Regions from separate parts of the Paenibacillus sp. J31R120 genome, predicted to be linked through region 3. Evidence: riboswitches for the same ligand, from Rfam matches in the RefSeq annotation. Region 3 holds a riboswitch; each other region holds the start of a gene.
What was found. Region 3 has a riboswitch for cyclic di-AMP ahead of AC0YNW_RS16210 (hypothetical protein). Riboswitches for the same ligand answer to the same signal wherever they lie in the genome.
Positions count from the first base shown of each region.

Region 1: it holds a riboswitch for cyclic di-AMP, as region 3 does, so the genes downstream of both, AC0YNW_RS28220 (5-formyltetrahydrofolate cyclo-ligase) here and AC0YNW_RS16210 (hypothetical protein) in region 3, are expected to answer to the same signal.
Region 2: it holds a riboswitch for cyclic di-AMP, as region 3 does, so the genes downstream of both, AC0YNW_RS25035 (C40 family peptidase) here and AC0YNW_RS16210 (hypothetical protein) in region 3, are expected to answer to the same signal.
Region 4: it holds a riboswitch for cyclic di-AMP, as region 3 does, so the genes downstream of both, AC0YNW_RS18705 (potassium channel family protein) here and AC0YNW_RS16210 (hypothetical protein) in region 3, are expected to answer to the same signal.

Region 1 is NZ_JBWDNN010000014.1:57,354-64,760, forward strand. It holds gene AC0YNW_RS28190 (peptidoglycan recognition protein family protein) at 1-251, shown strand, start outside; gene AC0YNW_RS28195 (hypothetical protein) at 310-507, shown strand; gene AC0YNW_RS28200 (ABC transporter ATP-binding protein) at 801-1,796, shown strand; gene AC0YNW_RS28205 (ABC transporter permease) at 1,793-2,596, shown strand; gene AC0YNW_RS28210 (ABC transporter permease) at 2,603-3,385, shown strand; gene AC0YNW_RS28215 (hypothetical protein) at 3,856-4,188, opposite strand; gene AC0YNW_RS28220 (5-formyltetrahydrofolate cyclo-ligase) at 4,218-4,658, opposite strand; cyclic di-AMP (ydaO/yuaA leader) riboswitch at 4,663-4,843, opposite strand; gene AC0YNW_RS28225 (aldolase catalytic domain-containing protein) at 5,011-5,967, shown strand; gene AC0YNW_RS28230 (hypothetical protein) at 6,076-6,387, opposite strand; gene AC0YNW_RS28235 (Glu/Leu/Phe/Val family dehydrogenase) at 6,565-7,407, opposite strand, start outside.
Region 2 is NZ_JBWDNN010000009.1:170,094-177,500, forward strand. It holds gene mobA (molybdenum cofactor guanylyltransferase) at 1-582, opposite strand, end outside; gene AC0YNW_RS25030 (glutamine--tRNA ligase/YqeY domain fusion protein) at 664-2,337, opposite strand; cyclic di-AMP (ydaO/yuaA leader) riboswitch at 2,563-2,713, shown strand; gene AC0YNW_RS25035 (C40 family peptidase) at 2,719-3,207, shown strand; gene AC0YNW_RS25040 (MFS transporter) at 3,231-4,478, opposite strand; gene AC0YNW_RS25045 (GNAT family N-acetyltransferase) at 4,586-5,074, shown strand; gene AC0YNW_RS25050 (hypothetical protein) at 5,312-5,605, opposite strand; gene motA (flagellar motor stator protein MotA) at 6,023-6,829, shown strand; gene AC0YNW_RS25060 (flagellar motor protein MotB) at 6,807-7,407, shown strand, end outside.
Region 3 is NZ_JBWDNN010000004.1:151,677-159,083, forward strand. It holds gene modA (molybdate ABC transporter substrate-binding protein) at 1-237, shown strand, start outside; gene modB (molybdate ABC transporter permease subunit) at 237-902, shown strand; cyclic di-AMP (ydaO/yuaA leader) riboswitch at 1,085-1,287, shown strand; cyclic di-AMP (ydaO/yuaA leader) riboswitch at 1,361-1,525, shown strand; gene AC0YNW_RS16210 (hypothetical protein) at 1,652-2,098, shown strand; gene AC0YNW_RS16215 (signal peptide protein) at 2,092-2,199, shown strand; gene kdpA (potassium-transporting ATPase subunit KdpA) at 2,242-3,912, shown strand; gene kdpB (potassium-transporting ATPase subunit KdpB) at 3,962-5,974, shown strand; gene kdpC (potassium-transporting ATPase subunit KdpC) at 6,009-6,581, shown strand; gene AC0YNW_RS16235 (histidine kinase) at 6,657-7,407, shown strand, end outside.
Region 4 is NZ_JBWDNN010000005.1:65,265-72,671, forward strand. It holds gene AC0YNW_RS18690 (UDP-glucose dehydrogenase family protein) at 1-758, opposite strand, end outside; gene nagZ (beta-N-acetylhexosaminidase) at 1,169-2,467, shown strand; gene AC0YNW_RS18700 (IS1595 family transposase) at 3,382-4,275, opposite strand; gene AC0YNW_RS18705 (potassium channel family protein) at 4,517-5,179, opposite strand; cyclic di-AMP (ydaO/yuaA leader) riboswitch at 5,279-5,424, opposite strand; gene AC0YNW_RS18710 (helix-turn-helix domain-containing protein) at 5,629-6,513, opposite strand; gene AC0YNW_RS18715 (Gfo/Idh/MocA family protein) at 6,646-7,407, shown strand, end outside.

The DNA of each region.
Region 1 (7,407 bases), on a different contig from region 3:
CCGGATATAAGATGAAGCAAGTGAGAGAGGATGTGTTTAGCCTGGAGCAAGAAATTGAGTTAATGAGTTCGCAGCCGAAGAAGGAAGAGGTCGCATTTAGGATGGCGAACCAATTTCTCTACCTATATAACATGTTTCATAAGGGTGTAACCTCCACAGGCCAGCCAGCAAGCGATGGGCAGAAAGAATGGGCGCTCAATAAAATGATGCTGCTTGAACCTGAAATGAGAAAGCACGGATTGTTGAAGTAAATTGACAAACATACGTTCTCGTTTTATCATGTACTCATCAATAATATGAGGTGAGTCCATGGCGAATAAAAAACCATTGCCGCAATTTAATTCCTTGCAGGAGTCTAAAGAGTTTTTTGAAAAATACGGGAAGCTTACTTATTTTGGTCGTGAGGGTCACAATTATGAATACTGTATCTACGGATATGATGTGATCGATGGACGCAAATTAAGCCTTAAACTTTATGACAATGGAAAAGTAGAAGTATTACGATGATCCCCGCCTTAATGGTGGGGATTTTCTATTTATAATAGTAAAAACACATTTTAGTTCAAAAATAATGGTTTGGTCACCAAGTGGTCACAAACTTAGCCGTACACATCGGAAGCATTATACAAAATACGAAGAATTTTTATTAGTCATGGACGTATTGAAACTACTTGATGCATAAAATTCACAGTTGTGTTATTATCTTTATCCTGCTGTTTCACGCAGGGCAGGAGAGGGAACGGAATTGGCTCTCCGTCCGAGCGGCTTCGGCGCAATACATACAGGAGGATTAAGAGAGCATGAACCGGAATGAGGCATGGATTCGGCTGAACGGCATTGAGAAGAGATTTAAAGTCGCGACAAGGACGGCTGGGCTCAAGGAAGCGACCAAAGCCTTGTTCGCGCGCAAGCACACCGTCGTGGAGGCGTTGAAGGACATTACCTTCTCCATCGGGGAAGGAGAAATTGTAGGTTATATCGGACCGAACGGAGCGGGCAAGTCAACCACGATCAAAGTGATGAGCGGCATTCTGGTGCCGGATGAGGGTCAGTGCTCCATTATGGGCTATACGCCGTGGAAGGACCGCACGGAATACGTCAAGCATATCGGCGTCGTATTCGGACAACGGTCGCAGCTATGGTGGGATGTGCCGGTCATGGATTCGTTCGAGCTGCTGAGGGACATCTATGCGATAACGGACGGCATGTACCGGGACAATCTGGCGATGCTGACCGAGATGCTTGATCTGGAGGCGATCCTGAGGATGCCGGTCAGGCAGCTGAGCCTGGGGCAGCGAATGCGCTGCGAGATTGCAGCATCATTGCTGCACAGTCCCAAGCTGCTGTTCCTGGACGAGCCTACGATCGGGCTGGATGCGGTTAGCAAGCTGGCAGTACGCAATTTTATTAAAAAGCTGAATCGGGAGCAGGGTGTGACGGTCATTCTGACCACTCACGATATGAGCGATATCGAAGCGCTGGCGGATCGGATTCTGATGATCGGCAAAGGTACTCTTTTGTATGACGGCACACTTGGTGAGCTGAAGGAACGGTTTGGTACGGGCAAGACGGTGACGGTCGATTACAGGGGACGTTCTGGACCGGTAACGATTGAAGGGGCAACGCTGATCGAGTGGGCGGACGAACGAGCGGTATACAGCTTTGATTCGGAGAAGGTGACGCTTGCGGAGATGGTCACCCGCTTGTCGGAGACAGTCGAGGTGGTCGATCTCTCTGTTTCGGCTAAGGACATCGACGAGATTATTGTTCAGCTTTATGAGGAGCACCAAATATGAAAGCTTATACTTCGATCTGGCGCCTTCGGTTTATTAACGGGATGCAGTACCGCTCGGCAGCGCTTGCCGGTATGGCGACCCAGCTATTCTTCGGATTTGTCTTCATCATGATCTTCGCTGCATTCTACAGCAACAGCACGGGCTCACAGCCCATTTCCCTGGATGATTTGATTACGTATGTTTGGCTTCAGCAAATCTTCTTGTCCTTCATCATGTTATGGTTTCGCGATCAGGAATTGTTTGATTTGATTACAAACGGCAACATTGCCTATGAGCTATGCAGGCCGATGGATCTGTACCCGCATTGGTATTCGAAGCTTCTGGCACAACGATTTGCGAGCGCTACGCTGCGTTGTTTTCCGCTGCTGGCGATCGTATTTGTCATCCCTGAGCCTTACCGGATGGGGCTCCCGCTGACTTGGGGTTCATTTGGGCTGTTCCTGGTTGCGCTGACGCTGGGCTTGCTGGTTGTCGTGGCCATCTCGATGCTGATCTACATATCGGTGTTTTGGACGATGTCGCCGGTCGGCTCCATTCTGATGATTGCGGTTGCGGGTGAATTTTTGGCGGGCATGGTTATCCCGGTGCCGCTTATGCCGTCGTGGCTGCAGCCGATCGTGTACGCGCTGCCGTTCCGCTGGACGACCGACTTTCCGTTTCGCGTCTATTCCGGACATATTCCCGTCACGGAGGCGGCATGGGGAATCCTGATTCAAATCGCGTGGCTGTCGGTGCTTGTTTTAGCTGGAAAAGCTTTAATGAAAAAAGCGCTGCGAGCAGTCGTCGTGCAGGGAGGGTAGACGAACATGCGACTGTATTTCAAATATTTAAGCATTCACCTCAAATCTCAGATGGAATATCGGACATCATTTTTGCTGATGAGCATAGGGCAGTTTTTTATCCCCTTTATGGTGTTCGGGGGCTTGTATTTTATGTTTCAGCGTTTCGGAGAGCTGCAGGGGTGGAGTTTCTTTGAGGTAGCTCTTTGTTTTTCGGTCATTCATATGTCGTTTTCGCTGAGTGAATGTTTTGCGCGGGGATTCGATTCCTTCTCGTCGCTGGTTGGCAGGGGAGACTTCGACCGGCTGCTGGTTCGGCCCAGAAGCACAGCGCTGCAAGTATTGGGCTCGAAGTTTGAGTTTACGAGAATAGGAAGGCTGCTGCAAAGTGTGATCGTGCTGATCTGGTCGGTGTCCCATTTGCCGCAGATTTGGAGTTTTCCGAAGCTGTTGACGCTGCTGCTCATGATCGCCAATGGCACGATTATTTTTACAGGCATCTTTATTTTGGCTGCGACGTTCTGCTTTTGGACGATCCAGGCGATTGAAGTAGCTAATGTCTTCACAGACGGAGGGCGCGAGATGGCGCAGTATCCGCTCAATATTTATGAAAAGTGGGTTACCCGTTTCTTTACGTTCATCATTCCGTTCGGCTGCGTCAGCTACTTGCCGCTCATGTACCTGCTCGATAAGCGGGAGGGCAGTATGTTTCTGCCTATGATGATCACGTTCGGCGGCTTGCTATTCCTCATCCCATGCCTGCTAATCTGGCGGTTCGGCGTGCGGCATTACCGATCGACGGGGTCGTAAGTGATTGGTTGCGAGTGTGCACATTCAATGTCTTCTGAATGGAAGGATGGGATACGGGGCAATGGGGCGTCGGTGGTGAATGGTTCCTTAAACGGACTATTATACTTGGGCGGTTCGATGTGTGTTTGTACCGGATAAACGAACTTGTTAGGCGGTGCAGCCTCCTGTATTCAAGTAAGGAGTTCAGACGAATGAGCACATGAATCGGTCAAAGGGGTTGCAGGCGCGGCTGTGCAGCACCGCAATATCATTGCGCTGCCGCTAGTCATGCATAGTTCATATATACCAGTCTGATGAACATTGTGCGTACTAGCTGTTATAGGCTGATAGTGGGAATGTGAGCGGAAGTTTGTTTTAACTAATCAATAACTCGCTAAACCATTCTGGAGGTGTTGAAGTCGAAAGGTTGCGAATATGCAAAAACGAGGTGCCTTTACCATTGAAAATTGATGGTGGAGGCATCTTTTTATTTATCTATAGATGATGATCAGGCTGCAAGCCGAAAAACTCGGCTTAGAGAGCGGAAAGCCGCCGCCGAGCGAGCTGCAAGCCGATAAACTCGGCTTAGAGAGCAGAAAGCCGCCGCCGAGCGAGCTGTAAGCCGAGATACTCGGCTTAGAGAGCAGAAAGTCGACGCCGAGCGAGCTGCAGACCGAAAAACTCGGCTTAGAGAACGAAAAGCTGCAGCCTGACTGAGCGCCGCCGGACAGCTCCCCCAAAACGCAAACAAGCCCGGGCTTTCCGGGTTGGAAGGCTTCGAGCTTGATGCTGGTTGCGGCTTGCCTTGATAGGCTGGCCGACATAGGATATCCCCATATCCAAGCGTATGCTGCTAATCTACGGATAAATAAGCGACGGCGCGCTGCTGAAGAACGGATTCTTCGGCAGGCTCAGCCGATGAAATCGGGCGTCCGGAGCCCGGGTTCTGCAGCTGTGTAATTGCGGCGGAAAATAAACGGTAAGCCCGATTATCGGGATTAAGAGTCTGCGCGATTCGTTCGGTGAGCCGTTCGGTCAAGGAAACGATCGAGAAACGGCCGATGAAGCTGCGGAATAGCGGACCCCAACGGTCGAGTTGCAGACTTGGCTCGCTGTCACTGACGAATTGCTCGTTCCAGCCATAGCCGAGGTCGCTGCTAATGCGAAGACAAACGCGATACCCTGCCGAGTCAATCGCGAGCGCCGGTATGACGAATACTTCCACGCGGCTAATGCTGAGCTGCAGGGGTTGTTCCGAAGGGAATGGGGAATCTTGCAAAGATAAAGAAAGCATAAGACACCTCTCCTTTGTCCGCTTACGAGGTTAGCTGTCGGATTCGGGCTAGAGAGTAGACCCTACCGGGGGTACAAATCCCCGGACTCACCCCTTGCAAGGCTGCGGCCGGCTGTCGGCCCACGTCGCACTTACGTTGGTTCCCCCGCTTTTTCCAGGTCGGAAAAATTAAGCGTTGATGTTTACATAATATTTTAACTTTAAAATATCAATTTGTAAATGATATCTTATCGGGACAACCAATCGTCCAAAATATCCAAATACCGACATAATTACTTTGCGTTCCCGTCATATTTCAAGTATGATGGTAGATAAAAAGTGAACTCATGTTCAAATCAAAGGAGCAGCAAGCATGCATTCGAAAACTAGTCATTGTAAAATTGTCGATTGTACAATTCGTGACGGCGGACTCGTCAATAACTGGGATTTCAGCGTCGAGTTTGTACAGCACCTTTATAATAGCTTGAACGAAGCTGGCGTCGACTACATGGAGATCGGCTACAAAAACTCGCCGAAGCTGTTGAAAGGTGCAGATAGCGCAGGCCCATGGCGCTTCCTGAACGACGATTTCCTTCGCAAGGTCATTCCGAACAAAGGCAACACCAAGCTGTCTGCGCTGGTTGATATCGGCCGCGTTGACGAGAATGACATTTTGCCGCGCAGCGAGAGCCTGCTCGACCTGATCCGCGTAGCTTGCTACATTCAAGATGTAGACAAGGCTCTTGAGCTGGTGCAAATTTTCCACGACCGCGGATATGAGACGACGCTGAACATTATGGCGCTTTCCAACGTGATGGAGAACCAATTGGTCGAAGCGTTCAAGCAAATTAACGACAGTGTTGTAGACGTTGTATACATCGTGGATTCCTACGGCAGCCTGAAGCCGGATGATGTAGGCTATCTGGTGGATAAATTCCAGCAGCATTTGCCGAACAAGCGTCTTGGCGTTCACGCGCATAACAACCTGCAGCTTGCATTCGCGAACACGCTGATCGCGGCGAACAAAGGCGTTGAGCTGCTTGACGCATCCGTATACGGCATGGGACGCGCAGCAGGCAACTGCAACACGGAACTGCTCGTATCGGAATTGCAAAATACGAAATACAATGTTCGTCCTGTTCTCGATATGATCGAGAAATACATGGTACCGCTTCGTGAGAAGGAAGAGTGGGGCTACATCATCCCTTACATGATCACAGGTATTCTGGATGAGCATCCGAGATCCGCAATGGCGCTTCGCGTTTCCGAGAACAAGGATAAGGCAGTTGACTTCTACGATCAACTGACAACTCCGGAAATCTCCAAGTAACATCAAACTGATGGAATACTAATCGTTCTGATAAAAAAGGCGCTTGCCGATTACGCGTTCATTCGCGTACGGCAAGCGCCTTTTTAGGGTTGAACTATCCTCTAACGTTTAAATCTCTGTACGAAGCAGCTCGCCATCACCGCGGATGGCCGCGGCGAAGCTTGGCTCGTTGGGGTGGAAGTAGGCGGTGCCATGATATTCTTCGCCCGTTATGGCTTTGGCCGTAAGCTGGACGCGAATATCCTCATTTTGGCCGAACCAGGCCAGGAGCGCCTTGTCCTTTACACCATCCGCATCAATGTACCATAGCTTGTCTCCGTAGTCGGTGACGATAACAAGCACCGCCTTCTCGAAGGCGACCTTGTAGGACGAATGCTGCGCGTATCCGATGGTTATTGCTGTTAGTTCGATTGTTTCCATATGTCATGCCTCTTCCTGTTGTTTCAATTTAACGCCTGGCACAGGGCTTCTTGTATTCCGCACCGCGCTCAGCTTCCAGCGGGCGTGGGGCAGCTGAGGTCTCTCGAGCTCACAAGCTGTCACAGCTTCAGCCGAACAGGCTGCCCCTACACAGTAAGATACACGCCTGCAACTGTATTAATACAGCTTGCCCTGCCGGTATAGGACGGAAGACAGCTTGGTCACGGCATGGACGAAGCAATTCTGACGGAGGGAGAGCGGGTCTCCGAAGTAAGCCGGCAGAATGCTGTTCATCGTTTTCTGCATTTTGGCGAACAGCTGTCTGTATACTTCCGCCTCCGAATAGAATTGTGTCTCTCTGCCTTGCAGCCATTCGAAGTATGAGACGATAACGCCCCCGGCATTAGCCAGAATATCAGGCACGATAATGATGCCTTGGGAGGTTAAGGTCTCGTCCGCTTCTCCCGTAATCGGAGCGTTCGCCCCTTCTACGATAATGCGGGCTTTTACTTCATTCACGTTGCCGCTGTGAATCTGATCCTCCAGCGCCGCCAGGAACAGGACATCGACGTTCAAGTACAGCACCGCTTCGCGGTCCAGCAATTCCCCTGCAATGCCGCTTTCCTTCAGCGCGTCCTCCGTCGACGGCAGATCGCCCCGGTTCCCTGATGCGTACTCTACGAGCGCGGGAATATCAAGGCCGCTCTCGTTATACAAGGTCACGTTGCGGTCGCTGACCGCTACAACCTTGCCGCGAATATCGGAGCACTTGTAGGCTTCCATCGCTGTGACGGAGCCGACATTGCCGAATCCTTGCACGGCAATGGACATTGGCTTGTTCGCATAAGCAAGCGCAGTCGCGGCAAAAGGGTTCGAGCTGCCGGCCAGCCAGCCGATATTGTCACGAATGAAGTCATGCATCATATAGCGGAAGGTGAAGTAGACGCCTTTGCCTGTCGCTTCCCTGCGGCCAAGCGAGCCGCCGCTGACCAGGCTTTTGCCGGTAAAGCTGCCCAGGTA
Region 2 (7,407 bases), on a different contig from region 3:
CTCTTGCGTATTTAAATTGGAAAGCCCCGTCGCAATCTTAGCTGAATCGTTCTCTGGCGGAAGAACGCTACTATTCAACCTGCCAATGAAATCCATAACCCGCAGGCTCCTCTGCTGCAGGGCTTCTTCCAACACAGCAGTCACGCTGGTGTGATAGAGGGCATGGAACGGTTGCCCCTGCGCATAGATCACGTCAGGACCGCCCGTTCTGCCATCAAGCAGCCTCTGGAGTAAGGAAGGGGAGATATCGGGCATATCACAGGCCGTCACCAAGACATAACCTTCTTCCCGAATCTCGCAAATTCCTGCATGCAATCCTGCCAAAGGACCCTCCCCGGGATAACGATCTACTGCGAACTGAATATCCGTCGCGGACGGCAAGTCCTGTAGGACAGCGCGATATCTCTCCATCTGTTCTTCGGAGCCAGATGCTATCATCACGCGTTCCGATATCTCCGACAATTGGCGGACCAACCGCCTGAGCAGAGTTTCTCCTTCTATGATTAGAAGTGCCTTGTCCTGCCCCATCCGGCTGCTTCGGCCGCCTGCCAGCACGATACTGTTGCGGAGCTTATCCAGCATCTCTCGAACCCCCTCTTAACGAACAACAGCCTGCCAAGCGGAATGCTTGACAGGCTGCCCGCCTAACCGAAGCGAATTCCTCTAAGCCTTGGCAGGATCAAATGAGCTTTTCAATGAAACGATACGGTTGAAAATCAACTTCTGGGATGTGGAATCCTTCGGATCGACATTGAAGTAGCCATGACGGAAAAATTGGAATTTGTCGCCGCCCCTCGCCTCGTTCATGTTCGGTTCTACAAAACCTTGCTCCACTTGCAGGGAATTCGGGTTAATCCGCTCCAGGAAGGAGGTATCCTCTTCATTGGACTCGTCCAGGATAAGCGGTTCGAACAAGCGGAAGTCGGCAGGAATCGCTTGGGAGGCCTCCACCCAGTGAATCGTCCCCTTCACCTTGCGTGCATTGAAGCCGCTGCCGCTCTTCGTCTCCGGATCATACGTGCAATGCAGCTCCACGACCTCGCCGTTTTCGTCCTTGATCACGTCTTGGCAAGTAATGAAGTATGCATGCTTCAGGCGCACTTCGTTGCCAGGGAACAAACGGAAGTACTTGCTGGGCGGGTTCTCCATAAAGTCGTCGCGCTCGATATAAATTTCACGCGAGAACGGGATTTGGCGAACGCCCATCTCCTCGTTCTCCGCATTATTCTCCGCATCCAGAAGTTCCGTCTGGCCCTCCGGATAATTCGTAATGACCACCTTAAGCGGACGTAGTACCGCCATCGTACGAAGCGCCTTCAGCTTCAGATCCTCCCGGATAAAATGCTCCAGGTTCCGCTCATCTACAACGCTGTTGCTCTTCGCAATGCCGATCTCGCGGCAGAACGTACGGATCGCTTCTGCCGTAAAGCCTTTGCGGCGCATGCCGCTGATCGTAGGCATGCGCGGATCATCCCAGCCCTCTACGACGCCTTCGTCTACGAGTTGCTTCAAATAACGCTTGCTCATCACGGTATTCGTTATATTCAGACGGGCAAACTCATATTGGCGCGGCTGCGACTCCATCTCACATTCCGCGATTGCCCAATCGTATAGCGGACGGTGATCTTCGAATTCAAGCGTACAAATCGAATGCGAGACACCTTCAATTGCATCGCTCAGCGGATGCGCGTAATCGTACATCGGATAAATATGCCACTCGCTGCCCGTGCGATGATGGTGGGCATGGGAGATCCGGTACAGGACAGGGTCGCGCATCGTAATATTCGCAGACGCCATATCAATCTTCGCACGCAGCACGCGCTCGCCTTCCTTGAATTCGCCAGCGCGCATGCGCGCGAACAAATCCAGGTTCTCCTCGACACTGCGATTACGGTACGGGCTGTCCTTGCCAGGCTCCGTCAGCGTTCCTCTCAGCTCGCGAGTTTGTTCGGCTGTCAGATCGCATACGTACGCTTTTCCTTTTTTAATAAGAAGGACGGCGCGATTATACAATTCTTCGAAATAATCCGAAGCAAATCTCAGCTCATCCCACTCGAATCCGAGCCATTGCACATCTTCCTTAATTGCATCTACATATTCCGTGTCTTCCTTCGCCGGATTCGTGTCGTCGAACCGCAGATTCGTCTTGCCCTTGAACTCGTCGGCGAGCTCGAAATTCAGGCAGATCGACTTGGCGTGCCCGATATGCAAATAACCGTTCGGCTCAGGCGGGAAGCGAGTAATGACTTCCTGCACGCGGCCGCTCTTCAAATCTTCTACAACGATATTTTTAATAAAGTTCGAGGATGATGTCTTATTATCCACAGCGCTCTCCATCACGACCAACCTTTCCCGTTAAATAGTTTTCTATTTATAATACACAAATTCCATTGAAAATACACTCAAGTTTAGGTGTCATAGCTTGGCTGAAATGATGTTTATCTCTGTATTTTTGTCTATGCCGATTAAGCGAATGAGTATATCTCGATTTGTATTATTAAAATCTACTCATTTTCAACACGAATCTACACTTTCCATCTATTATATTGGTTAAAGATGTTTAAACAAAAATTGCCTAATTCCCGCTCGGGAAACGGGGGAACCACTTTGGGTGAATTGATCTTGACGCACGGCACGCCGGGCGCCTGAGAGATCATAGGGAACCTTCAACCGAACCCCACAGCTAACCTCGTCGGCACCGGAAGGAGCTTCACCAAGTTGAAGAAGAAAGTCAGCATCATCTTGGCGGGCCTTGTTCTTATGCTCGCTTTCCAGGCTGGAAGCGCATTCGCCAGCGCATCCAAGATGGACGGCATCATTGATGAATTGATCGGAACGCGTTATTCCTACGGCGGAACAACAACTAAAGGATTTGATTGCTCTGGATTTACGAGCTATGTGTTCAACAAGATGGGCATCGATCTGCCGCGCAGATCGTCCGATCAAGCAGGCGCCGGCACGAAAGTCGCAAAAGCCGACCTTCAACCAGGCGATCTGGTGTTCTTCGACACTAGCGGTAAAAACAACGGCGGAATCTCCCATGTAGGCATCTACGTTGGAGACGGTAACTTCGCTCACGCTTCCACAAGCAAAGGCGTAATTATCGAGAAGCTGGATTCTTCCTACTACAAGCCGCGCTACGTAACGGCTGCACGCGTACTGGACGAGTCGCAATTTGAGAAATTTATCGTTGCTGCTGAGAAGTAATGATTAGAATAAAGAGGTTGCTCCTAGGAGGGGGCAACCTCTTTTTCGTTCATTCGATTCGACTGCTTGCGTCCTGCCATCACGAGCACGATTAATACGGCAAGCAGTGCAATCACCAAAGCCGAGAGATAGTAGAGCGTCGTTCCCGTCGAATAGCGATCCATGAACCAGCCTGTCACCCGAGGGAATACAGCCCCTCCGACTCCGCCAAGTGCAACCAGCAAGCTTGTTGTCCGTTCCGTCATGCCTGGCAGCAAGCCATTCGCATACACGAGCGCAATGCCGAACACACCGGAGAAGCATAATCCGCTTAGGGCAATCAAGATAAGCAGCAGACCTTGCTGCTGGAAGACGATCATTCCGATAAATACGACAGCTGCAGCCGCAGTCGTGATGAACAAGTAGCTTGCATAGCCGATACGGTCCGCGATAATGCCCGCGAACAGCCTTCCCAGCACCATCGTTCCCCAGAATAGGCTTAGCGCAGCCGTAGCTGTTGAATCGGACATGCCTGTCCGCGATATGAGAATCGAAGGCAAATAGTTCGAAAAGCTCATCTCCATGCCTACATAGATCATGAAAAAAGCCGCGCTCAGCGCGAGAAAAGGAATCGACTTTGGCGCATATCCGAGCCAGCCAGCATGGTTCTTATTCCTCTTTAATGCCGTCGCTTGCTGACGCTCTTCCCCCTGTCCAGGAACAGAACGCTGCGGCGGACTTAAGCTGTCATCCAAGCTGCCGAACGACATCGTCAGCCACAGCACAAAGGTAATGCCCGCCATCGCAGATAGAATCGGAAAGGAAAGCTGCCATACATGCTGCTGTATAAGAAACGCCGCCGTAATCGGAATGAGCAGCGCCCCAATGCCGAAGAAGGTCTCCAGCCTGCTCATGGCCGAAGCCTTACCCTTCATATGATCGATAATGGTCGCCCCAACAATCGCTTCCGTCATCCCGAAGCCAATGCCGGCAATCGGGGCAAAGGCAAGCATCCAGCCCCATGGCAGCAGCAGGCTGTATGCCGCCTCGCTTAAGGTAAGCAGCGCCATGGCGATCAGAACCGCCCCCCGCTTCCCGACCCGGCTGGTCAGAGCCGGCGCCAGCAGTACACCGAACAGAAATCCGATGAATTGATTCATGATCCATTGCCCGCCGTCTTTATAGGTAATGCCGTAATGGGCAATCAATTGCTCCAGCAACGCTCCGCCGACCACATGCGCAATGCCAATAACCAAATATGAGAGGCAGCCCATCCACAGCAGCTTCTTCATTCTAACCGACTCCCTGTCCTTACGCCCGATCGACGCCATCTGCTATAATCAAGTTTATGATATACGATAACCACAACACCTTCTATTATAAACCAAACCAGTCGTTAATGACCATTCAAGCCATGTCCGAAGAGCATGCCCGCTCCCTATGCGATTGGCGCTATGAGCCGCCTTGGGACAGCTACAACTGGCCTGCATGGGAAAACATGAAAAAGGACGGAATCGAATTCGGCGATCCCGTCCTCCGTGCCTCCCAATATGCCGTTGTAATGGACGAACAGAAGTCTCTTATCGGCTTCGTGCAATTTTTCCCGATGGGTCATGTAACCCGATTGGGCCTTGGACTGCATCCTGAACGAATAGGCAAAGGATTAGGCGCTCGCTTCGCCCACACTCTGGCCAGAGAAGCGCTCCGCCGCTGGCCGGAGCACGAGATTGATCTGGAGGTTGCGAGTTGGAATACACGCGCTATCCGCGCATACGAACGTGCTGGCTTCCGAATCGAAGATACGTATCTACGTCCCGCTCCAAGCGGTGAAGTTGAATGCCATTGCATGGTATTCCATCCAGACGGTTTGTCCGATGAGCAAGACTAGCTCTGCTCATTCGAATCTCCTCATCCAGGATACGAAGAACGGCCCCAAACTTCGGAAGGGGCCGCTCGCGACCTTTCGTCCAAGACTTCATACTCCGCGAATGCGTCTCGTATTCAGTACAGTAATCGGCTGAAAACAGGCGCTTTTCTCCGTGTCATATGCGTATCCAAATCACTGGCCTCCATTTGCTCTCATTGAGCTGGAGGTGTCCGGCCTTGTAGTGGTCTCACCTTGGAATCAGATGAGCCTAATAATTTGAATCACATTGTCGCCTTGCGACACTTCAATAACATGGTGTTTGCTATTATACGTAATCGCTCCGCCTCCGATGGCAATAACGGGATCTTCACCCAGGCCAAAAAACACATCGTCGGCCAGGGCCTCTAACACCTCTTGACGTTCCTCCGCAGCCAGCGCCTCCCATTCCTCCGGCTCCATCTCGAAGAACGAATAACTATTTTCGATTTCACCCACAGCAACTGTCAATTCCTTCAATATATCTGCATATTCGCGCGCGTGACGAACTCCCATTTGACAAACAGCTCCTTAAATTTAGTGAACACTTTTGTTTACTATAATCTCAGAATACCCTTTTGACGATATAAATAGAAGTAGACCAGCGTAAACGGCCAAGCCATTTATAATGGCGAAGGCTCGTTTCGCGTAGAAATCTAGGTAACTTTATAAGGGACTGCGTCCTTAAAAGCCTGGATTTACAGCGTAAACGGCCAAGCCATTTCTAATGGCGAAGGCTCGTTTCGCGTAGAAATCCAGGTAACTTTATAAGGGACTGCGTCCTTAGAAGCCTGGATTTACAGCCTAAACGGCTGAGCTATTTCTAATAGCGCAAGCTCGTTTTCGCACAACGAATGAATATGAGACGGGCATACGCTTCGTGCTAATGTCTGCTTATACCATAAACTATTGATAACATGGACGGGGTGTATGATGAAGAACTCAACTATTATTGGTATCGTGGTAGGTCTAATCGCTGTGCTTGGCGGGATGGTAATCAAGGGCGCAAGTCTGACATCTTTGTTAAATCCCGCAGCCTTTATGATCATTATTCTCGGTACGGTCGCCTCGGTTTTGATTGCGTTCCCGATGGAAGAGCTGAAGAAGCTTGGGTCTCTGTTCAAAATTGTATTCTCCGAACAGAAGCTGACATCGCGAGAGGAGCTCATTAGCAAATTTATGGAATGGGCCTCCATTACACGCCGCGAAGGCTTGCTGGCGCTTGAAGCCCGTGTCGAAGAAATCGAAGATTCCTTCCTGCGCAACGGTATGCGCATGATTATTGACGGCAACGACCAGGATCTGGTCCGTGATGTACTGCTGGAGGATATTGCCGCAACAGAAGAGCGCCATAAAGCAGGCGCCCTGATCTTCACTCAAGCTGGTACATACGCACCTACCCTCGGTGTACTTGGTGCCGTAGTAGGTCTCGTAGCTGCATTGTCCGACATGAGCGAGATGGAGAAGCTAGCTCACGCCATTGCCGGCGCATTCATCGCGACGCTGCTTGGTATCTTTACAGGTTATGTTCTGTGGCATCCGATTGCCAATAAGCTAAAACGAATTTCCAAGCAAGAAATTCAAATCCGTCTCATGATGCTGGAGGGCTTATTGTCCATCCAGTCTGGCGTCTCTACAATCGCCATTAACCAGAAGCTGTCCGTCTTCCTAACACCGACAGAGCGGAAGAAGCTGAGAGAGAAGGAGGAAGGGGCCGTTGAGCAAAAAGCGCAAGCATGAGGAACATGAAGAGCATGTAGACGAATCCTGGCTAATTCCTTACGCCGACCTGCTGACCCTTCTGCTCGCTTTGTTCATCGTTCTGTATTCCATGAACTCCGTGGACGTGAAGAAGTTCGAGGATATGTCCCGGGCCTTCAGCATAGCGCTGAGCACGGGAAGCGGCGTTCTGGATATGCCTGCCGTCACCGAGCAAGGAACCGATCCGGACAAGAGCGATAAGGACGCGGATGAGAAGGAAAACGAGCAAAACAAAGAAGATGAAGGCAAGCTCTCCGAAGCAGAGCTGCAAGAGCTCATTAAGCACGAGGAAGCAGAGCTTGAGGATCTGAAGAAGAAGATCGATGACTATATCGATAAAAATGGCCTTATGAGCGATTTGGAGACCAAGCTCAATATGTCTCAGCTGCTGATTACGATTAGCGACAACGCGCTGTTCGCGCCAGGTCAAGCAACGGTCAAGCCGGAAGCGAAGGAGCTAGCGACAGCGATCGCAACGATGCTTCAGCAGTATCCGAAGTATGATATCGTTGTGGCCGGCCATACGGACGACACGCCGGTGAACCGTGCCGAATTCC
Region 3 (7,407 bases):
ACAGGCAACGTGGATGCGGGTTTTGTCTACCGTACGGACGCACTGTCATCGGAGTCGAAGACGGACATCGCTTTTGCGGCCGATCCGGACAGCTACAAGCCGATTCTGTATCCGATCGGCATCATCAAGGCGACCAAGCATGAGAAGCAAGTACGCGAATTGTACGATTACCTGCAGACGGAAGAAGCGCTCAACCTGTTCGTGAAATACGGCTTCAGCCTGCCGAAGCAGCCTTAATGAGCTGGCAATCGTTCTGGCCGCCAGTCGTACTGTCATTGCAGGTGGCACTGATCTCCAGCATTGTCGCGGCCGTGGCGGGCATTGCCGCAGCATGGTGGATGTCGAGGAGGTCATTCCGAGGCAAAATCTTGCTGGAGACGGCCTTCATGCTGCCGCTAGTGCTGCCACCCACTGTGGTCGGCTTTCTGCTGCTCGTGCTATGGGGCAGGCAGGGGGTGCTGGGCCGGGCAGCGGAATGGATTTTCTCCGCTCCGGTTCTCTTCTCGCCATGGGCGGCTGTAATTGCCTCGATCGTGGTGGCGTTCCCGCTTGTGTACCAGACGATGAAGGTAGCGCTCGATTCGGTGGACAAGAATCTGGAGGATGCCGCGCGTTCGGCAGGCGCCGGGGAGTGGAAGGTATTCCGGTATGTGACGCTGCCGCTGACGATGCGTGCCGTAATGACCGCCTATATTCTCGGCTTTGCGCGTAGCTTGGGCGAGTTCGGGGCAACGCTGATGATTGCGGGCAACATTCCGGGGAAGACGCAGACCATTCCTACCGCGATCTATGTCGCGGTCGATTCCGGCAATATGCCGATGGCTTGGGCCTGGACGGCAGGAATGGTCGTGATCTCGTTTGCACTGCTGCTAGCGACGGGCGGTCTTCGGAAAAGGCCATAAAAGGGCTCGCCTGCAAGGCGTAAATCGTGTGCGGCTGTGATTGCACGAGTGTAGAAGAGCTTTTCTCCGAGAAGAGCCGATGAATGCGATAAATCAGATTGCAAGGTATGGAAAATCGGGGAAAGCAGCATTTACTGCTGCTTTACACTTTCAGAAGACAGGAGTAATATTCGGATTAAGCTTTACAGCAATCGCTGAGTTTCCCGCAAGAGGCGGGAAAACGGGGGAACCATTCGCCAAGTGAACAGTCCGGTGTGAGAGCCGGAAGTTCGGATGGCAAGGGGTGAATCGCTTGCAGCGCCAGATTGGGCGCCGGCCAAGCGTAGGGCGACTCTCACCGTCCGAATCCGACAGCTAACCTCGTAAGCGTAGATGGAGAGGAAGTGGCTTGTGATCGCATTGGCGACCACAGGGGACACGTGCCTCTGTGGTTTTTTGATGCGCAAATAGGATTATGACCAAGCAACACGCTGAGTTTCTGCACAGAGCAGAAAACGGGGGAACCATTCGATTTTGCGCCAAGCGTGAAATCCCGGGGTGAATCCGGACCTGGCAGGTCCGGTAGGGCGGCTCTCACGCCCGAATCCGACAGCTAACCTCGTAAGCGATTCGAGAGAGGCCAATTGCAGCTCTTCGGCATAAGCGAAGCTTGTTTCGCTATGCCTGCAGAAGAAGCCGCGAGGGACCCCTCCTTCGCAGGCTTCTTTTTTTGCGCCCAATTGGCTGAAAGGGATAAAGGAGAATGAAGAGTGAACTCGTTCCATTCAAAGCTTACGCTGGTATATGCGCCGAATGAATACGGTCGGCAATTTGTGAAGCTGTTGCTATACAAGGGCTGGCCTGTAGCGGCTTTGGTCAGCAGCGGCAGGCAACGGCGAATCCATGAGGGATTCGGAATCAGCTGCTTTATCAAGCTCGACACGAAAGAGCGAGATTGTCCACTGAAGGGCGGACAGATTCATGATGTGTATTTGTTCGACAACTCCGTGCCGCTGGTTTGCAGGTACTTAAAGCTATTTCGTCCGCTTGTATCGGGCAGAATTATCGTGGTGACCCAGAGTCACAGCATTCCGGGGTTATATCGGCATTTGGGAGCAGATCAGCTGCTGCATGCATCGTTGCAGCCGGAGGAGCTTGTATCGGAATTTGAAGAGAATCGATTGGAGAAGAACGGAGAGGAGGATGCATCGTGCTAGATGTAATTTTGGTTGCATTTCTGATTGTGCTGGTGGCTTCCGTATGGGGCCTTGCCGCTTGGTCGGCGAAGGAAACGGATAGCGGGCGGAAGGATCAGTAGTTTATCCATTACGTGTGATGAAATGAGGGACTGGAAGTGACGATTGCCGGGCTTCTTTCGATTGGCATTTTTCTATTAATCGTTGTGACGTTGGCAAAGCCAACAGGATTATATATGGCGCGTGCATTCGATTATTCGCCTACAACTCTCGACCGCGCTTTCGGCTGGCTGGAGAAGCCGATTATGGCGCTTAGCGGCATCCAAAAAACGAACCAGACCTGGAAGCAATATGGGTTATCGCTCGTGTTCGCCAACGCTTTTATGATTCTGGTCGTCTATATGATCTTCCGGCTGCAGCACTTGCTCCCTCTCAATCCGGGCAACATTGCAGCTATGGAGCCTACGTTGGCGTTCAATACGGCTATCAGCTTTATGACGAATACGAACCTGCAGCATTACAGCGGGGAAAGCGGCATGTCTTATTTGGCACAAATGCTTGCGATTGTCTTCTTGATGTTCACGGCACCGGCAACGACGCTTGCCGCAGCTATGGCGTTCATTCGAGGCTTGTCTGGCAAGCCGCTTGGTAATTTCTTTGTCGATATGATTCGCTCCATTACGCGCATTCTGCTGCCGATTGCTATCGTCACATCGCTTCTGTTCGTATCGCAGGGTGTGCCTCAGACGCTGGAGCCTTCTGTGACGGCTGCGACGATGGAAGGAGCTGAACAGCATATCGCAAGAGGGCCTGTCGGATCGTTCCTGGCGATTAAGGAGCTGGGCAACAACGGCGGAGGCTTCTTCGGAACAAACTCTGCTCATCCCCTCGAGAATCCAACCAATCTGTCCAATCTGCTGCAAATGCTGCTCATGATGCTGGTGACGACAGCGTTGCCGTTTGCCTACGGAAAGATGGTTGGCAACCGGAAGCAGGGCCTTGTGTTATTCTGTGCAATGGGTGTGATGTTCCTCGTTATGATGGGAGCCTCGCTGGCTGCCGAGAGTGCCGGCAATCCCGCCCTTGGGGCGATCGGCATGGATTCGTCGCAAAGCAGCATGGAAGGCAAGGAGATGAGGTTCGGTCTGGAGGCTTCTTCCTTGTATTCCGTCGTTACGACCGCTTCGGAGACGGGAGCTGTCAATACGATGCACGATACGCTTACGCCGCTGGGCGGGCTGGTGTCGCTGGCCAATATGATGCTGAATACGATCTACGGCGGAATTGGCGCCGGATTTATGAATGTGCTGATGTATGCGATTATCGCAGTATTTTTAGCTGGGCTTATGGTGGGCAGGACGCCGGAATTTTTGGGCAAAAAAATTGAAGGCAGGGAAATGAAGCTGATCGCGATTGTTCTGCTGGTACAGCCGCTGCTCATTTTGGTGCCATCCGCAATTGCGCTGATGCTATATCCGGAGACTGTCTCGAATCCGGGCTTTCACGGTCTGACTCAGGTATTGTACGAATTCACCTCCTCCGCTGCCAATAACGGATCTGGATTTGAAGGGCTGGGCGACAATACGCCGTTCTGGAACATGATGACGGGAGCGGTTATGTTTTTCGGGCGTTATATTGGCGTTATCTTGCTGTTGGCGGTTGCAGGGTCGCTGCTCGCGAAGAAGCCGGTGCCGGATTCGATCGGCACATTCCGTACGGACCAGCCATTATTTGGCGCTCTGTTCGCAGGAACGGTCTTCGTGGTTGGCGCGCTTACGTTTTTCCCGTTTGTTGTATTGGGACCGATTGCGGAGCAATTGACCTTAATGCCATAGTGCTTTTTCGTGAAGGAGAGAGAATCTCGTGAGCCATAAAAAACAATCGATGTGGACGGGGCCGATCGCAAGACATGCGATGAAAGAGGCTTTCCTGAAGCTGGACCCGCGTCTTATGATTAAAAATCCGATTATGTTTGTCGTTGAACTTGGATTTATAGTTGCGCTGTTATTGGCTGTATACCCGGATGCGCTGGGGTCCTCGGATATCGATGCCTGGTTCAACCTTGCGGTGGCTGCCATTCTGCTCTTAACCATTCTGTTCGCCAACTATGCGGAAGCGCTGGCGGAGGGCCGGGGCAAGGCGCAGGCCGATTCTCTGAGAAGCGCCAAGAAGGAGATGCATGCGCGGAAAGTGACAGGCTCTCGCATCGAGATGGTGCCATCACATACGCTGCGCAAGGGTGATATTGTGCTGATCGAGCAGGGAGAGCTGATACCTGCTGATGGCGAAGTCATCGAAGGGCTCGCTTCCGTAGATGAGTCGGCGATTACAGGAGAATCGGCGCCAGTGATGAAGGAAGCGGGCGGCGACTTCAGCTCGGTCACAGGCGGTACACGGGTCGTCAGCGACCGCATCAAAGTGCGTGTCACCAGTGATCCCGGCGATTCGTTCCTGGACCGGATGATCTCCCTTGTAGAGGGCGCGAAGCGGCAAAAGACGCCGAACGAGATTGCGCTTAACACGTTGCTTGTGACTTTGACGGTCATTTTTATGATCGTTGTCGTGACGCTGCCTTTTTTTGCGCGGTACTTGGGCATTACGCTTGAGGTGCCTGTGTTGATCGCTTTGCTTGTGTGCCTCATCCCGACCACGATTGGCGGATTGCTGTCCGCGATCGGCATTGCCGGGATGGACCGCGTGACGCAGTTCAATGTGCTGGCGATGTCGGGAAAGGCCGTAGAGGCTGCCGGCGATATTAATACGATTATTTTGGATAAAACGGGCACGATTACGTTCGGTAACCGGATGGCGAGCGAGTTCCTTCCTGCTGAAGGAACGACGCTGGAAGAGCTTGCAGGCTGGGCAGGGATATGCTCGCTGAAGGATGAAACGCCGGAAGGCCGTTCTGTACTGGAGCTGAATAAGCGTCTCAGGATCGAATCGGATGCTGCCTTCCTTGATGGGGCTGAGGTTGTGGAATTCAGGGCAGAGACCCGTATGAGCGGTCTCGATTTGAAGGATGGCCGGAGAGTCCGCAAGGGCGCGGTCGATGCGGTGAGGAAATGGGTGGAGGAACAAGGCGGTTCCATTCCCGCAGGCTTGAAGGAAAGGGCCGACGAGGTGGCCTCGCAAGGCGGAACGCCTCTGGCAGTCGCGGTGGAGGCACGCTTGTACGGCATTATCTACTTGAAGGATACGGTCAAGCCCGGCATGAAGGAACGCTTCCAACAGATGCGGGAGATGGGCATCAAGACGATTATGTGTACAGGCGATAATCCGCTCACAGCGGCTACGATTGCGAAGGAAGCGGGGGTCGACGATTATATCGCCGAGAGCAAGCCGGAGGATAAAATCGCCGTCATCCGCAGGGAACAGGCTGCAGGCAAGCTGGTTGCGATGACGGGTGACGGCACCAATGATGCTCCGGCACTGGCGCAAGCTGATGTGGGCATTGCGATGAACAGCGGTACGGTGGCGGCCAAGGAAGCGGCCAATATGGTCGATCTGGATTCCGATCCGTCCAAAATCATTGAAGTCGTCGCCATCGGCAAGCAGCTTCTGATGACCCGGGGTGCTCTGACGACCTTCAGTATTGCGAATGATATCGCCAAATATTTTGCGATTATTCCTGCGATGTTTATCGTGGCCATTCCGCAGATGAGCGCTCTTAATGTGATGCAGCTGGCATCGCCTGAATCAGCGATTTTATCGGCATTAATTTTTAACGCTATTATTATTCCGCTGCTGATCCCCCTAGCGATGAAAGGAATTGCCTATAAGCCGATGTCATCCTCCAAGCTGCTGAGCCGTAATCTGCTGCTCTACGGCGCGGGGGGAGTGATTGTCCCTTTTGCCGGGATTAAGGCGATTGATATGATCGTTCAACTATGGGTGTAAAAAGCAGTTGAGATGTTCTAAGGAGGCTAGGAGCATGGTATCCATAATAATCCGCAGCAGCTTGGTGGTGATGCTGCTGTGCGGAGTCATCTATAATGTCGCCGTGACGGGAATTGCCCAGCTGGTTATGCCTTATCGCGCTGACGGAAGCTTGCTCTTGAACGAGGAAGGACAAGTGATTGGTTCAGAGCTGATCGGGCAGTCATTCACAGAGCCGGCATGGTTCCATGGACGTGTATCCAGCATTGGCTATGCGGCTGATGGCTCGGGCACCCCGAATTATGCGCCGTCGAATCCGGAGCTGCTGGCGCGGACGCAAGCGTCAGCAGAGGAGTGGAGGCAGGCTAACCCGAATGTATCGCTCGGCCAAGTTCCGCAAGACTTGCTTACGAATTCGGGCTCTGGACTGGACCCGCATATTAGCGTGGAGGCAGCGCTGGCGCAAATTCCGCGCGTCAGCCAGTGGAGCGGCGTATCCACCGAGACACTTAAGCAATTGGTTCAGGAGCAAACCAAGGAAAGAGAGCTCGGTGTGTTCGGCAAACGTGTTGTGAACGTACTGCTCCTTAATCTGGAGCTGAAAGATCAGGTCGAGCCGGCTGGCTAAGCAGGGCTTATGGAGCCCTGAGTCTCGTCCGTAAGGCCGAGATTCAGGGTATTTGCGTAGAAGGGAGGTGCGCGTATGAATGAGTATCGGCGCAAGACACCGGAGGAGCTGCTGCAATCCATAGCAGGCCTTCATCAGGGCAAGCTTAAGGTATATATCGGAGCGTTCACCGGTTCAGGCAAAACTTATCATATGCTGCGCGAAGGGCACGAGCTGTTGCAACAAGGTGTAGATGTCGTCTATTGCGCCGTCACGACGTCGGCCAGGCCGGAGACGAAGCAGCAGCTGGAAGGGCTGGAGCGAATTCCGAGCCTGAAGTGGATGAAAAAGGGCTCTGAGATGAAGGATTTGGATCTGAATGCGATTCTCGCCCGCAATCCCGAGGTTGTGCTGACGGACGGATTGGCGCATCGGAATCAGCCGGGCGCTGCCAAACCATCACGGCTTGAGGATATTAAGCATCTGTTGGTTAATGGCATCAGTGTGATCGTAACGGTAAATGCGATCGAGCTGGAGGGAGCACGCTTGCTGGCCAAACAGCGGGTGGAGCTTGAAGCGGCGGATACGGTGCCTGACGATGTGCTTGCAACAGCCCATGAGGTGCGGCTTATTGACGTATCGCCGGAGACGATGCTCAAGCGGATCGGGGATGGCAGCTTGGGCAGCAAAATTCCTGCCCCCCTCTTCAGCCGCGGCAGCTTGGCCATTCTGCGCGAAATTGCTCTCCGGCATATGGCGGAAGGGGTAATCGGAACGCTCGAAAAGCATCGGGAAGAGGAAGGGCTGACGGGTCCTTCCGGCGTAGGAGAGCGGATATTGGTCGCCG
Region 4 (7,407 bases), on a different contig from region 3:
CCTGCCTGCAGGAACTTTTCCCCGATTCGGCTATCCTTGCCGATACCCTTTGCAACGTCCATAATATCCGCGCCAAATGCGTCGCACACTCGTGCCAGCTCATTAATAAAGGACAATTTTGTGGCCAGAAATGCATTGGAGCCGTACTTAATCAACTCGGCTTCCGTTCTGCCTGTAATGATCGTCTTTGCTTCAATTCCGCTATATAGCGACTGAACAATTCCCGCTGCCGCTTCATTTTGCGTTCCGATTACAATCCGATCGGGATGGAACGTATCGTAGATAGCCGTCCCCTCGCGCAAAAACTCCGGATTCGAGACTACTTCAAATTGCTCTCTAGATACGCCTTTTTCGATCAAGAATGACTCCGCCCACTCTCCCGTTCCAGGTGGAACTGTGCTTTTCATAATAATAATTTTAGGATCGCTGAGCGCGCCTGCAATATCGTTCAACACGCTTCTGACGAAGACGAGATCGGCTGAGCCATCCGTCGCGGATGGCGTCCCTACTGCAATCATAATGACTTCATTACGCCTCACCGTTTCCTCCACATCATCGCGGAAGAACAACCGATTGCCGGCTCGGTGACGATCCACCAATTCCTCCAGCCCTGGCTCGTAAATCGGAATGATGCCGTTATTCAGTCGTTCAACCTTCTCTTTGTCGCGATCCACGCAATAGACCACATGCCCAAGCTCCGCCAACACGGCTGCCGTCGTCAGCCCGACATAACCGGCGCCGATAATTCCAATGTTCATGAAGCTGCATCCTCTCTTCGCAACCTTAACTGTACAGTATCATGTGCATCAGAGAGTTCAAGTGAAACGGCGTTTAACAGGGCTGATTTACAAAACTTTTGGGAACATGCTTAAGAACAAGCTGCATCCATGTCCATATATGAATATATACAGCGCCAAAACAAGCTGCATCGGGGATCCATACAAATACAGCATTACCACGACAAAACTTCATCCAGAATGATGCATACCCTATTCATACATAGGGTTTCAATGAAGTTTCAATCGTCTATACGATTGTATATACTACGCAAGCAAAGTCGTATACATATTCTATACGGCAAGCATGCCGGAGAGTGTATGCCGTTTGACCTTCACCCTCTCCAGCACGTACAATAAGGGGTATTCCTGCAAAATGAGGTGTGTTACAAATGCGAAAATCAGCTTACAAATGGTTTGTTCTCATGTTGCTTCCAGCCTTGCTGCTAGCTGGCTGCGGTTCATCCAACCAGGGTTCGAACAGCATAGATCCTACCCCGGAGCAGACAAACTCAAGCTCGCCTATCCATACAGAAAGCCCAAAACCTGATCCTTCTAACGAGACGTCAGCAACACCTACTCCTGATCCGCAACTGGATATGATTCAGGAGCAGATGAAGCACATGAGCTTGGATGAAAAAATCGGACAGCTCGTCATCGTCGGCTTAGATGGAACCGAAATGAACGGCTTCACCCAAAAGATGATCCAGGACTATAAAGTCGGCGGATTCATCTTATTCAAAGACAACATCAAAAACGCACAGCAGACGCTGGCGCTTTTGAACGATTTGAAACAGACCAATACCAGCAACGACATTCCGCTATGGCTTAGCGTCGATCAGGAAGGCGGCAGAGTGAGCCGTATGTCTTCCGAATTCGTAAAAATCCCGGCTGCGGGCCATGTGGCGGCAGCCAACAACTTGCCGTATACGAACGGAATCGGAAAGGCGCTGGGCACCGAGCTAAAGGCGCTGGGCTTCAATCTAGATTTTGCTCCTGTCCTGGACATTAACAGCAACCCTAAAAACCCAGTCATCGGCGACCGCTCCTACGGCTCGACACCAGACAAAGTAACAGCACATGGCCTGGAAGCACTGGACGGCATCACATCGGAAGGCGTAGCTGCGGTCGTCAAGCATTTTCCGGGACATGGCGATACATCCGTAGACTCGCATTATGATTTGCCTCTCGTTCATAAGTCGCTCGAGGAGCTGGAGAAATTCGAGCTCATTCCTTTCAAAGAGGCCATTGAACAGGAGGTTGACGCCATCATGGTCGCGCATCTGCTCATGATGGATCTGGACACTAAACACCCTGCTTCTATATCCGAGGCTGTAATCAACGACTTGCTGCGTGAGAAGCTGGGATATGAGGGCGTCGTGATAACGGATGATATGACAATGGGCGGCTTGCTGAACGGCAACAAAATCGGGGACGCATCCGTAACCGCCGTCCAGGCGGGCGCAGACATCGTGCTCGTAAGCCATGAAGAGAAGCTGCGAATCGAAGCTCTGGATGCCCTTAGACAAGCTGTTCACTCCGGTGAGATAAGTGAGGAACGGCTGGACGAAAGCGTCTATCGTGTGCTTAGCCTGAAGCAAAAGTACAAGCTCTCCGACGAGTCAACTCCTGATATAGACGTCTCCGCTGTCAACGAAGTCATCAATAACGCACTACAAGCCCGGCCATAATGGCCCGGGCTTTTTTATTTCCTTTTCCTATCAATCGCAACAAACTATATTTCGAGTTCCTTCTAAACGAAATTCAAACCAAAGACCGACCTCTCAACAAAATAAAGATCTCTCCAAGACCCTTCACTTTCCCAAACCTGCTCACTATCCCATCAACTCAGGGCAAAAACAAAATAATTTAGAGAGTAAGATTGTAAGACTTATAAGGGCTACGGGTTATCGGTTATGGGTTATCAGTTATGGGTTATGGGTTATTGATTCGCGTGATGGATTACACGTTATGGGCTACGTGTTTTGGGTTATTGATTCACGGGATTGGATTCGCGAGATGAGTCATACACTACGTGTTAACCGTTAAGGAACTCGTATGATGGGATTCGCGTTAAAAGTTACACGTGATAGGCTACGTACGGGTTATGGGTTATTGATTCACGTGATGCGTTATGAGTCATACACTACGTATTAAGCGTTAAGGGGCTCGTATGATGGGATTCGCGTTAAAAGTTATGCGTGATAGGGCTCGCGTGATGGGTTACATGTTATGGGCTACATACGTATTATGGGTTATTGATTCACGGGATGAGGGATGAGGTACGCGTTACGAGACATACATTACGGGTTACGCATTAAGGGGCTCGCATGATGGGACTCGCGTTAAAAGTTACACGTGATGGGCTACGTGTTTTGGGTTATTGATTCACGGGATGGGGTACGTGTTATAGGGTTCGCGTGATGAGTAATACGATACGGGTTACGCATTATGGGGGTACACGGCTTTTACATGGGTTTAGACAAGTTCAAACACAGTTAGGCAAAGTCAAGCAAAGTTAGGCAAAGTCAAGCAGATATTGATACATACTCAAACTCAAATAGCTCATAGGTTTGAAAGCTAATGCGTCTTCGTTGCAGTACAATCAATGCTTCATTTGCAGTGATAGGCTTGCTGTGTGTTCAAATGCGCATTTAATAGCGCCAGTGGAGGCGTTCAGCCTTAAGCAATATTCGTCCATGTACTGCTGGGCATACTTATCCCCGATTCCGTGAAACTTGTCCTTCATCCAACTAAACGCATTACTGGCAATCACGGATAACGGGTGGCAAGTACGCTTGCCAGAATTGACTAAATCTCCTGCAGTATTTCGTTTTTGAAACTGCTGAAACCTCGGATTCATCTCCAGGCTGTCATGCCCGCCTAGGTTTAATCGAATTAATATCTCGGCTTGTTCGGAATGCTCGAGGTCTTCCCTAGCCTGCTTGCGCCTGCTCAATAATTGAAATGTAAAAAAGCTGCTACTGCAATTATTCTCGTCTCGTTTTACCGACTTAATGATTGCGACAGACCTCTCCTTCTGTAACCTGTCATCGGATAAAAGAGCCTGCTGATTAAAAATCTCATGTTTAACTTCTATATATTCGCCCCATATTTGCTGCGACTCCATGGACAATACGGAACGAATTTTATTCAACATGCGCCAAGCCGTCTTATAGGTAATGTCCAGAAGCGCAGATAATTGCACGGCATTAACGCTATGCTCGAACTTTCCAACTAAATACATAACAAACAACCACTTCCGTATAGAAGTGCGACTTTTATGTAAAATGGTATGGGAGGTTAGCGACTGCTGATATTTGCACTTCGTGCATTCATAAAGAGGCAGACTTCTCGTAACGATCTTATATGCAGAGCGATGTCCACAACAATAGCACTTAAAGCCTGATGGCCACTTCAAACGTTCAAGAAGAGGAAGAAAATCCTCATCCCTCCGATATTGTGCATTAAACTCTTGCCAAGCTAATAATATTCCCACATCACTCACCCCCCCCAAAAAAAGAACATATGTTCTGTTTTTAGTATAACAAAATACCCAACCTTTTACAAGAGTTGGATAGATGGTTTTATCTTATATACCTGTTCCTGAGCAGATGGGAGAGTGAGCCCTTTTCCAAAGAAGAACACCCTCAGAAAGGGGGTACTGAATGATTTCTGTATACGTACATGTTATCGGGCAAAAAGTATACTGTCCTTCTGCAAGCATCCAGACTTCACACTTAGTCTGCGAATGTCCGCTCGAACCTTGTAATATCGCTGTTTTTGCCGATGATAACTAACATGTCGCCTTCAAATATACGATCGTCCGCGTGCGGAGATACAACCAAGTCATTGTCTTTTCTGCGTATGGCCATGACGCTGCAGCCGAATTTGGCTCTGAAGTCCAATGTTTTTAATGTTTTGCCGCAGAAGATTGGCGGGGCAATCATTTCGACGAGACTATGTTGGGGGGATAACTCCAAGTATTCAATCATGTTTTTGGAGGTGACCTGATGGGCTACCCGCACTCCTGTATCGCGCTCCGGGTGAACGATATGGTCCGCACCGACGCCTTCAAGCACCCGCTGATGATAATCGCTTGTTGCCTTGGCTGTTACGAATTTGACGCCAATATCCTTCAGAATCAATGTAGTTAATATACTGGACTGAAGGTTTTCGCCTATGGCTACAATCGCATGATCCAGATTGCGCACACCGAGCTCCCGCATGACCTGATCATCAGTCGAATCTGCTTGATAGACATGGGACAAGATAGGCGCGTATTCCTGTACTCTCTTCTCATCCTTGTCGATTCCCATAACTTCGTAGCCAAGCGATAGCAATGTTCGCGTCACACTTCCCCCGAATCTCCCTAACCCAATGACTACAAATTGTTTTCCCATCTGACGAGCCTCTCTTCTACTATTCATTGTTGATTGGACACAGCAAAAACCACAGAGAAACAAGCTCTCTGTGGTCATGACGAACACAAGCGCGCGCACTTATCTCCCGAACAACGCTTACGAGGTTAGCTGACGGATTCGGAAGTCGAGAGCTCCCTACCATAACATGGATTCACCCCTGCGACCCATTACGATCGCTTTGGTTCCCCCGCTGGTCTTAACGGACCATTGAGCGTTACGCATATTCATTTATGAGCCTAATGCTACTCCTTTCCGAATGTTTTGTAAAAGCGCATTCCAGACATGTTTCGGCGGAAAAAGCTTAAAAATCCCGATAGAAGCGCTTACATGCATTGCGCTATCAGCCGATCGCGAATTATATGCGTTTATTGATGCTTTTCTCAACTAGACCATCTCCTCCTGCGCTAGTTGGAAATAAGGGGAAGAATCTATTCCGGTTCTGCTGACAACGTCATTTTCAGTTTAAACTGCTTTGGCGTACAGCCGTTGAAGCGTTTGAACAATTCATAAAAATGCGCCATATTCTCCAGTCCTACGGAATGTGCGATGTCCGTTATTTTTCGGTCGGTCAGGGCAAGCAGGCGCGTAGCCTTAGCAATACGTCGCCGATTGACATACTCGGTAAACGGCAGTCCCATATGCGTTTTGAAATACTTGGAAAAATAGACATAGCTCATTCCGGCTAAAGCGCTCAGTTCAGACATATGTATCTTTTCGCCCAGTCGCTCATCTATAAAGGCAATGACAGGCTTCAGTACGTGAGCGTCCAGCTTTCCGCCCGGTGATAATATGCCGTTTGCGTCATGCCTTAGCATGGCAAGCATCAGCGCTTTGATATGCATGCTGACCGCTACCTCGTAGCCATGACGTCTGGCCATGACTTCCTCATGAATGCTGAAGATCGCACGGCCCACCTCCTCCCTTGCATCTGGGTTGGACGCGAACAGATCATTCAGTCCGTCAAGCGGCTGAAGCACCTCCATGAAACAGCTTAAATAGTTAATCGTCGCCGGATCGAAGTACGGCTCCAGATCGACGTGAAGTACAATATATTCTACTTCGTGCCCTGCATGACCTACTGCTCGATGAAGCTGATTGGAGCCAATCACCATCACATCGCCCTGCTCCAGGCGATAGGTTCTGTCTAAGGTATGCATCTCATGAATTCCGTCTAATACGAGAATAAACTCTACTTCCTTATGATAGTGCCAGCTAGGCAGCTCTGCGCCAGCGAAGCCTTCAAGAAAAAATGTCCATACTTTCAGGCATAGCTGCTGATTCTGGTAATGTATAGGCTCTTTTATAATATCCAAGGCTATCTCTCTCCCGAATGTTAAAATGTTGAAAATGGATATAAAACCATTAAATTATTGCATATACGGCTGCAGCTACTCCCTTGTATGATTAGTACAAAGCTAACCACGAATAAAGGAAGGTGACCCTCTATGAAAGTGGCAGTCCTAGGTTGCGGAGGCATGGGTGCTATTCATGCCGGTATATACGCCAGTCTTGCAAACGTTCAATTAACAGGTGTTTGCGATGCAAATCGTCAATTGGCCGATACATTGGCTGGGCAGACAGGAGCAACCGCATATTACTCGTTCGACGACATGCTGGCAAATGCGGATTTTGAAGCGGTAAGCATCGCGCTGCCTACCTATTTACACAAAGAATATACGCTTAAAGCTGCGAAAGCAAGAAAGCATATTATTTGCGAAAAACCTATCGCCCTTTCACTGGAAGACGCACGGGAGATGATGACGGTCTGTGAAGAGAACGGCGTCCGTCTGTTTGTTGGACATGTTGTTCGCTTCTTCCCTGATTACAACAATCTCAAACAAACGCTGGACAGCGGAAAGCTGGGGCGTCCTGCGGTCGCTCATACCAGCCGGATCGGCGGGCATCCGGGCAACTGGTTTGCGGATGAAGGCTTAAGCGGGGGCGTCATCGTTGATCTGATGATCCATGATCTGGACTTCCTGCGCTCCTGCTTCGGCGAGGTCGAAAGCATATACGCCCTGAACGCGAAACAAGAGGGACTCGATTATGCTCTGGTCACTTTACGCTTCGAAAACGGTACGATTGCAAATGTGGAAGCCAATTGGGGTTATCCAGGGCCGTTCCATACGAAAGCTGAAATCGCCGGCAGCACCGGTATCGTTCGGGCCAATAGCCTGAAAAGCAGCTCCATCCAAATCGTCAAGCAG